One region of the Bartonella sp. SL320 genome, then DNA from elsewhere that is predicted to be linked to it. Evidence: predicted binding sites of a transcription regulator. Region 1 holds the regulator's gene; the other holds the start of a gene.
The links. Region 1 encodes HrcA, which represses chaperone genes, less so after heat shock. Its sites were predicted from a motif close to GTTAGCACTCNCNNNNNGNGAGTGCTAAC; they were not measured.
Positions count from the first base shown of each region.

Region 2: a site for HrcA is predicted at 1,924-1,952, ahead of groES (co-chaperone GroES). Genes of this name have one in related genera too.

Region 1 covers NZ_CM185143.1:30,326-35,336, forward strand. The annotation lists gene thpR (RNA 2',3'-cyclic phosphodiesterase) at 1-284, shown strand, start outside; gene grpE (nucleotide exchange factor GrpE) at 376-1,044, opposite strand; gene hrcA (heat-inducible transcriptional repressor HrcA) at 1,171-2,241, opposite strand; gene rdgB (RdgB/HAM1 family non-canonical purine NTP pyrophosphatase) at 2,731-3,378, shown strand; gene hemW (radical SAM family heme chaperone HemW) at 3,375-4,574, shown strand.
Region 2 covers NZ_CM185143.1:377,124-382,134, reverse strand. The annotation lists gene groL (chaperonin GroEL) at 1-1,513, opposite strand, end outside; gene groES (co-chaperone GroES) at 1,576-1,872, opposite strand; gene fumC (class II fumarate hydratase) at 2,103-3,491, shown strand; partial or broken gene fumC (class II fumarate hydratase) at 3,692-3,958, shown strand; partial or broken gene fumC (class II fumarate hydratase) at 4,159-4,454, shown strand.

The sequences.
Region 1 (5,011 bases):
TTATTCGCATCGAACCTTGTGACGCTCTCAATCTTTTACACGAGAAAATGCAATGTATTCGCAGTCATTTAGGTCTAACGCCTGATGAAAAGAAATTTATTCCACATATTACCCTTGCGCGGCTGCTCGATATTAAACCTGAAGACCTTCCTCCTTATCTATCCTCTCGGGGTGATTTTTCATTTTCTCCTTTTAAGGTCGATCACTTTGTTTTATTTGCATCGCCATCTCCCTCAAGTGATGCTAGGTATCTTGTCAAAGGAAGTTGGGTGCTTCAAAGATAAAAGGGTGTTTGTAACACCCTTTAAAGCTTTTTGAGAAAAGACCCCATACATGCAAAATTGCAAAGAATGTGCATTTTACGTTGGAGGCTTATTATTGATGTGAAGCCGTATCAGTTTCAACAGAAGCGTCTTTTTTTCCTCCTTTGGCCACACCTACTATAGCTGGACGTAAAACCCTTTCTCCGATAATATAACCGGCCTGAACTACTTGTTGAACAGTGTTATCGGGAACATCGGCATTAGGAATTTCAAACATCGCTTGATGAAAGTGAGGATCAAACTTTTGTCCATCTGGGTGAATTTTCTGCACCCCATGACGTTCTAATGCTGCCATCATGGCACGTTCAGTCATTTCAACACCTTCTGCCAATGATTTCAAACCAGCATCACTTTCCCGTGCACCTTCTGGAATTGCTTCCAAAGCACGATTGAGATTGTCAGAAACAGATAACATATCCCGTGCAAAATTAGCAATGGAATAGGCCCTCGCATCTGCGACATCACGCGCCGTGCGACGTCGAAGATTTTCCATATCTGCAGCAAGACGCAAAAGCTGATCTTTCAGCTCTTTATTTTCATTCTGCAAAGATGCTAAAGGATCAATCTCATTACTTTCTTCTTCAACGTCTTCATGTGCTTCTGTTTTATGTGTTTTTAAAAGTTCATCTGCTGCTTGTTTAAGTGTATTACGATCAGCTGGATTTTTTAAATCACAATTTTCAAATGAAGCGTCAGTAAATTTGTTTTTTTCATCAGACATAAAAATTCTATTCCTTCATAAGATTTGTTATTCTCGATATCGAAATTTTACAGACAAAAATCAAGGGGTATTGATGTATATTAATATAATGAGCTTTTATAGTACAAATACTTAAACTGCATCATTTTAACGTAATAACTGTGACACAAGCTGAGCTGTATAATCAACCATGGGAACAATCCTTGCATAATTAAGCCGTGTAGGACCAATAACGCCTAAAGCACCAATGACTCTTTGTTGTGAATCACGATAAGGTGCCACGACTAAAGAAGAACCAGAAAGTGAAAACAGTTTATTTTCTGAACCAATAAAAATTCGTACCCCTGAACCCGCATCCGTTAAATCGAGAAGTTGTGCCATACTCTCACGTGTTTCAAGATCATCAAATAAATGGCGTAATCGTTCTAAATCTTCTTCTGCTTTCACATCTTCAAGCAAATTACTGCGTCCACGAACAATGAGGTGTATTTTATGATCCGCCCCTTCTCCTCCCCAAAGAGCTAATCCTGTTTCAACAAGATGATGCGATAAATCATCAAGTGCAGCTCGTGTTTCTGCGCATAAACGAGCAATTTCCCCTTTAGCTTCATTCAATGTACGTCCTTGAATATGCGCATTAAGAAAATTCGTTGCTTCTGTCAATTGCGCATGAGTAACCCCTTCTGGCAAATGAACAATCCGATTTTCAACTTCACCTTGTTGAGTTACTAAAACAGCAAGAGCATGCTCTCTATCAAGGCGCACAAATTCAATATGTTTTAATGTTCCTTCTTGTTTTGTTGCAAGAACAAGTCCTGCCCCACGTGAAAGATCGGAAAGAACGCGACTTGCTTGAACAAGAAAATGTTCAACCGATTGCGCATGACCTGCCTCTTTGACTTGCATCTCAATATTTTCCCGCTCCTCATTTGGCAAATCACCCGCTTCCATAAATGCATCAACAAAAAAGCGTAAACCCGATTGTGTTGGCATCCGCCCCGCAGAAACATGCGGTGCATAAATCAAACCAAGATGTTCAAGATCACTCATCACATTGCGAATCGTTGCAGGGGATAGTGTTTGTTGCAAAAGTCGCGAAAGATTGCGTGACCCTACAGGTTCACCATCATTAAGATAGGCTTCAACAATATGGCGAAAAATATCACGCGAACGCTCATCAAGATATTTAAATTCATTATCAATAGGTTTGTGCTTCATCACAATTGTTTCACTACTTTTAAAAACACTCTTCTCTTATATAATTTTTGCCAAGCTTTGGTCAAATAGTCTAAAGTAGTATAAGTATAAAAATATATTATTTTATTGAGCCGTAAAATACCATCTTTTAGAATGATGATATAAGGCATATAAATATATAAATTATGCGTGAGGTGTTTTTTAGAATGTGTGATTGGGTATTTAAGAGAGGGATTGATCTTTTTTAAGGACTTGCTAAGGGAATCTGAGTTGTTTACAAACTACTGGGAGTAGAAAATTAGATTTCTTCCATAAAGAGGCTCTCATAAAAATAAAGGTTTTTATAAAAAAGAGCGTCTCTCGTGTCTTTTTAATTTATTTGAATAAAATATTATAAAGCATGTAAAAAAAATCTTATCATGTAAAATCGAGCAGAGCGTGTATCATAAGAATTTTTAAGCTGATTTTTAGTATAACAGTAGTTCCCTTTTCACTTTTGGAGAAATCTATATGAGAAGTATAGAAGATAAAAAACTTGTCATTGCTACACATAATGCCGGCAAATTACATGAAATCACTAATTTGGTTGCGCCTTTCGGTTTAATAATACAATCGGCAAAAGAGCTCTGCTTGCCAGAACCAAAAGAAACGGGAACAACATTTGAAGAAAATGCTTATATTAAAGCTTTTTCAGCAGCAAAAAAGACAGGACTGCCCGCTCTTTCTGATGATTCAGGCTTAGAGGTGGATGCATTGGATGGTGCACCAGGCGTTTATACAGCTGATTGGGCGATTCAAACTGACGGTACACGTAATTTTCCAAAAGCGATGCAAAAAATAGAAGATGAACTCCAAAAAGTCGGAGCGCGAGAAAAAAGTCAACGAAAATGCCGTTTTATATCTGTCATTTGCATTGCATGGCCTGATAACCATGCAGATTATTTCCGTGGATGCGTTGAAGGAACATTCATTTGGCCTCCACGAGGAGACAAAGGTTTTGGTTTTGATCCTATTTTTTTACCAGATGGATATGAGAATACCTTCGGAGAAATGTCAACAGAGCAAAAACACGGCTGGCAACACAATGACATTCCCCCTCTTTCACATCGCGCACGAGCTTTTAAACTTTTGGCAGAAAACCTTCTGGCAGTCTCATGAACGAACCTTTTGGCATTTACATTCATTGGCCATTTTGTACAGCTAAATGTCCCTATTGTGACTTTAATTCACATGTTCGCATCCATGGTGTTGATCAACCACGTTTTGTCACCGCCTTTGAACGCGAAATAGAAACGCAATACCACAAAATAGGTCCACGCCATATTACCAGTATTTTTATTGGTGGGGGAACCCCCTCTCTTATGGAGCCGCAAACTGTTGATGCCCTCTTGCAGGCACTTGCAAGGAAATGGATACTTGATGATAAAGTTGAAATTACATTAGAAGCTAATCCATCCAGTGTGGAAGCAGAGCGCTTTCGTGGATACCGTGCTGCGGGTGTTAATCGCTTATCTTTAGGGATACAAGCGCTCAATGATAAAGCATTGCGCAAACTTGGCCGACTCCATAATGTGGAACAAGCTCTTTGTGCCATTGCTTTAGCACGGAAAATTTTTCCACGTTTATCCTTTGATCTCATTTATGCTCGACCCGAACAAACCCTTGAACAATGGAAATCTGAACTTATACAAGCCATTGATTTGGCAGCAGACCATCTTTCCCTTTATCAATTGACGATCGAAGAAGGAACCGCCTTTAAACGACTTCATGACGCAGGGAGGCTTAGCCTTCCTCCATCGGAACTCGCAGCAGATATGTATCAGCTTACCCAAGAAATAACAGCTTTGTATGGACTTCCTGCCTATGAAATCTCAAACCATGCCATGCCTGGTGCTGAATCAGCACACAACCTTCTTTATTGGCGTTATCATCAATATGCAGGCTTTGGTCCAGGAGCACACGGGCGTTTCATTGAGAACATACCAAATCCTTCTTCCGCCTTTTCAAAAACACCTTTATCACACCTTGAAAACCATGAACGTTATGTCACAATCAATGAAAAGCATCCTGAACAGTGGCTTGAATTGGTCGAAAAAACAGGGCATGGCTGTATTGAAACAGAACGATTAACTCTTGAGCAACAAGCAAATGAAATGCTCCTTATGGGGTTGCGCCTTTGTGAAGGCTTAGAACTTACACGCTACGAAACCTTAAGCCCAAAACGCATCCCAATGGAAAAACTTATCGATTTACAACACCAAGAACTGGTAGAAATGGTGGACAACCAACGCTTAAAAGCAACAACCAAAGGACGTATTGTTCTTGATCACATTATCAGCCAACTTGCAAACTAAAGTTTTTTATAACAACATATTAATTTTAATCATAATTATTATTTTTAACAGCAAAAATTAGACCAAAATATCGTAAGGTTTTCTTATTTTAAAACTGTTCATAGTACATTAATTACAACCATTCACTGACTGCTTAAAAGTGATGAAATATTTGTATGAAAACTATAAAAAAGCATAAAAAGAGTGATATCCTATAGATTTTATTACACTATTTTCATAAGCACCATTGGCTATAATAAATAAGGACGAGTATTCTTAACGCAATCAGATCTGTAAACGATCCTGTTTTTTTTAAACAAGTTTCTCTTAGTTTTCCACTCATATGCTTCACAAAACTGAAGACTTTACGAATAAAATTCCAGCTTTAGAATGCTCATCACATACGCTAAAATCCGTTAATACAGTAAGTCTCACCTTATATTGCCACATCTCAAATG
Region 2 (5,011 bases), 350 kb from region 1:
GAAGAGCAGAACGCACCACTTTCACAGGATCAACAATTCCCAAAGCAATCAAATCACCAAATTCACCGGTTGCGGTGTTGTAACCAAATGTGTCAGCATTATTTTCCAATACCTTGCCAACGATAATCGCTGCTTCTTCACCGGCATTGGTTGCGATTTGACGGGCTGGTGCTTGAAGAGCACGACGCACGATATTAATACCGGCTTCTTGGTCAGGATTGCTTCCCTTAACGGTCAACGCACTTGCTGCACGCAACAATGCGGTACCACCACCAGCAACAATACCTTCTTCCACAGCTGCCCGTGTTGCATTCAATGCATCATCCACACGGTCTTTCTTTTCTTTCACTTCAACTTCTGTTGCACCACCCACACGGATAACAGCAACACCACCAGCCAATTTAGCCAGTCTTTCTTGCAATTTTTCACGATCATAGTCAGAAGTTGTTTCTTCAATCTGCGCTTTAATCTGATTAACGCGTGCGGTAATTTCAGCCTTTTGTCCAGCACCATCAATAATGGTGGTGTTTTCTTTAGAAATATTCACTTTCTTTGCGCGTCCAAGCATATCCAAGGTGACATTTTCAAGCTTAATACCCACATCTTCAGAAATAACCTGTCCAGAGGTCAAGATAGCGATATCTTCAAGCATGGCTTTACGACGATCACCAAATCCAGGTGCTTTTACAGCCGCAATTTTCAAACCACCGCGCAACTTGTTAACCACGAGTGTTGCCAAAGCTTCGCCTTCCACATCTTCAGCGATAATAAGAAGGGGTTTTCCAGACTGAACAACAGCTTCCAAAACTGGAAGTAAGGATTGCAAATTAGACAGTTTCTTTTCGTGAATAAGAATGTAAGGATCATCAAGATCAGCAACCATTTTCTCCGCATTTGTAACAAAATAAGGAGAAAGATAGCCGCGGTCAAATTGCATTCCTTCGACAACTTCCAATTCCGTTTCAGCAGTTTTTGCTTCTTCCACGGTAATGACGCCTTCATTGCCTACTTTTTCCATGGCATCTGCAATCATTTTACCGACTTCAGCCGCACCATTCGCAGAAATGGTTCCCACTTGTGCAATTTCTGCTGAAGTTTGGATTTTTTTAGCCTTTTTGAAAAGATTAGCCACCACTTCATCAACAGCAGCATCAATTCCGCGCTTAAGGTCCATTGGGTTCATACCAGCAGCCACGGCTTTAACACCTTCTTGCACAATAGCATGTCCCAAAACTGTTGCCGTTGTGGTTCCATCACCAGCAATATCGTTGGTTTTAGAAGCAACTTCACGCAACATTTGCGCACCCATATTTTCGAACTTATCTTCCAGTTCGATTTCCTTTGCAACGGATACACCATCTTTTGTGATGCGCGGCGCACCAAATGATTTATCAATCACCACATTGCGCCCTTTAGGGCCGAGTGTCACCTTCACCGCATTAGCAAGGATGTCGACACCGCGCAACAAACGCTCACGCGCTTCACGGCCAAATTTGACTTCTTTAGCAGCCATTTAATTTCTCCTTGGAGTTTTTTTCACAATAGTACAAGAATGAAAAAATGAGCGCTTCTCAATTAGCCCATAATTCCCATAATGTCCGATTCTTTCATGATTAAGAGGTCTTCGCCATTAATCTTGACTTCAGTTCCAGACCATTTTCCAAATAAAATACGGTCTCCTGTTTTGACTTCTAAAGGCACGCGCTTTCCGTTATCATCCAGAGCGCCATTGCCAACCGCAATAACTTCGCCTTCTTGTGGTTTTTCTTTTGCTGTATCAGGAATGATAATCCCACCAGCAGTTTTATTTTCAGATTCAACCCGACGGACAACGACACGATCGTGAAGCGGGCGGAATTGTATATTAGCCATGTTTTAAATCCTTAAAACTGAACATAATTGCATTAATCTTAGAAAGTTCTTGCTAGCACTCTATACATGTGAGTGCTAACACTATCCAAGATATAAAATCGGCCTTTCTCGATGTCAAGGATAGCCATAAAATAATTTCTCTTAAATAAAGCTTCCACATCTTGCTTCTTCTTGTACTTTCGCGTTATTTAGCTTTTTTAAGAACCCGTGAACAAAAAAGGATCTTAATCATGGTTGAAACACGTCAGGAAACGGATAGCTTTGGAACGATTGCGGTACGCCAAGATCGTTATTGGGGTGCACAAACTGAACGTTCTCTGCATAATTTTAATATTGGCAGTGAAAAGCAGCCTCTTGCCATTATTTATGCCTTAAGCCTTATCAAAAAAGCCGCAGCTCTTGTCAATATGGACAAAGGAAAACTCCCGCAAAACATTGGAAAAGCCATTGTTACCGCCGCTGATGAAGTTCTTTCTGGCGCTTTTGATGAGCATTTTCCCCTTTCTGTTTGGCAAACAGGCTCTGGTACGCAAAGCAATATGAATGTCAATGAAGTGATTGCCAACCATGCCAGCATGCTTTTGGGAGGAAAGTTGGGAAGTAAAAAGCCCGTTCATCCCAATGACCATGTCAATATGAGTCAATCCTCCAACGATTCTTTTCCCACGGCACTTCACATTGCCACCACATTGCAGACGCGCCAACATCTCTTTCCCATTCTTGAAGCGCTCATTTCCACTTTAAAGAAAAAGGAAGAAGAATTTGCCGATATCATTAAAATTGGCCGCACCCATACACAAGATGCAACACCCTTAACGCTTGCACAAGAGTTTTCAGGTTATCGGGTTGCTCTAGAAGCCAATCTTCAGCGTATTGAAACAGCCCTTACCGATGTTCAAATGCTGGCGCAAGGTGGAACAGCTGTTGGAACAGGGCTCAATGCCCCCAAAGGTTTTGATGTTGCCTTTGCCGAAACAATCAGTGCCCTCACTGGGATATCCTTTAAGACGGCACCCAATAAATTTGAAGCACTTGCGCATCATGGCGCTCTTGCGCATTTCCATGGAAGCTTAAATGCTCTCGCCGCGGATCTGTTTAAAATTGCCAATGACATTCGGTTTTTAGGCTCTGGTCCGCGTTCTGGTTTAGGTGAATTAAGTCTGCCTGAAAATGAACCCGGCTCTTCTATCATGCCTGGCAAGGTCAACCCCACCCAATGTGAAGCCATGACCATGGTTGCAGCCCAAGTTTTTGGCAATCACACCAGCGTTACCTTTGCTGCAAGTCAAGGACATTTTGAACTCAATGTTTATAAGCCTCTTATTGGCTATAATGTCTTGCAATCCATTACCCTTCTTGGGGATTGCATGCGCTCTTTTGATCTCCATTGTGTCCAAGGACTGCGTGCCAATCGTGTTCATATTCACGCACTCATGGAGCGTTCACTGATGTTGGTCACAGCCCTTGCCCCAGAAATTGGCTATGAAAAAGCCGCTGAAATTGCCAAAGCTGCCCATAAAAATGATACAACTTTGCGCACCGAAGCTCTTAAAGCAGGCGTTTCTGGAGAAGATTATGACCGTCTGGTTGACCCCAAAAAGATGATCGCGCCCCAATAAAGAGCCCAATTAAAGAAGAGGCAAAGCTCTCTAAACCGTGATCCATCAAAAACATCGGGGCCCCATGCCCCGATGATGATGATAACCCACAGTATTCATTTTCAATTTCGGTCCTTATTCCTCCAGCTTTTAATCCAAAGTGGAACGGCTGTTGGAACAGGGCTCTTAGACTCTCGTCTTAGATGCTCCCCATCACCCCACTTGAAAATAATTGCATGCGCTCTTTTGATCTCCATTGTGTCCAAGGATTGCGTGCCAATCGTGTTCATATTCACGCACTCATGGAGCGTTCACTGATGTTGGTCACAGCCCTTGCCCCAGAAATTGGCTATGAAAAAGCCGCTGAAATTGCCAAAGCTGCCCATAAAAATGATACAACTTTGCGCACCGAAGCTCTTAAAGCAGGCGTTTCTGGAGAAGATTATGACCGTCTGGTTGACCCCAAAAAGATGATCGCGCCCCAATAAAGAGCCCAATTAAAGAAGAGGCAAAGCTCTCTAAACCGTGATCCATCAAAAACATCGGGGCCCCATGCCCCGATGATGATGATAACCCACAGTATTCATTTTCAATTTCGGTCCTTATTCCTCCAGCTTTTAATCCAAAGTGGAACGGCTGTTGGAACAGGGCTCTTAGACTCTCGTCTTAGATGCTCCCCATCACCCCACTTGAAAATAATTGCATGCGCTCTTTTGATCTCCATTGCATCCCAATGTTTTGTCTAAGGACTTGCGTAACAATCGTGTTCATATTCACGTGCTCATAGGAATGCTCACTGATGTTGGTCACAGCCCTTGCCCCCAAAATTGCCCCAGAAATTAACTATGAAAAAGCCGCTGAAATTGCCAAAGCTGCCCATAAAAATGATACAACTTTGCGCACACAAGCTCTTAAAGCCGGCGTTTTTAGGAGAAGATTATGACCGTCTGGTTGACCTTAAAAAAGATGATCGCGCCCCAATAAAGAGCCCAATTAAAGAAGAGGCAAAGCTCTCTAAACCGTGATCCATCAAAAACATCGGGGCACCATGCCCCGATGATGATGATAACCCACAGTATTCATTTTAAATTTCGGTCCTTATTCCTCCAGCTTTTAATCCAAGGTGGAACGGCTGTTGGAACAGGGCTCTTAGACTCTCGTCTTAGATGCTCCCCATCACCCCACTTGAAATAACAGCTTTGACAACGTCTCTTTGACAAAGTGAAAAAGAAAGACGACACGTCTTGGGAGCTATAATCGATAACAACCTATTGATTTGTAATAATATTTGCATTATTCAATTTGAATAAAAACCAAGATACCATAAAGATTTTCTTATTTTAAATCTCTCTCATGGTGCCCCCATCAAAATTATCTGTTTGCACACCACAAGATAATTGCACATCACAAGACAAAAGAGCCGTGTGAAGCAAAACGATACAGGAAAGACATGCCTTTTCATAAACCGTCGAGAAATGCGAAGGGAAGCGCGGCACATCTTAGAGCAAACTCAAGTGTGTATTTTAGGGCAGATTCAAGTG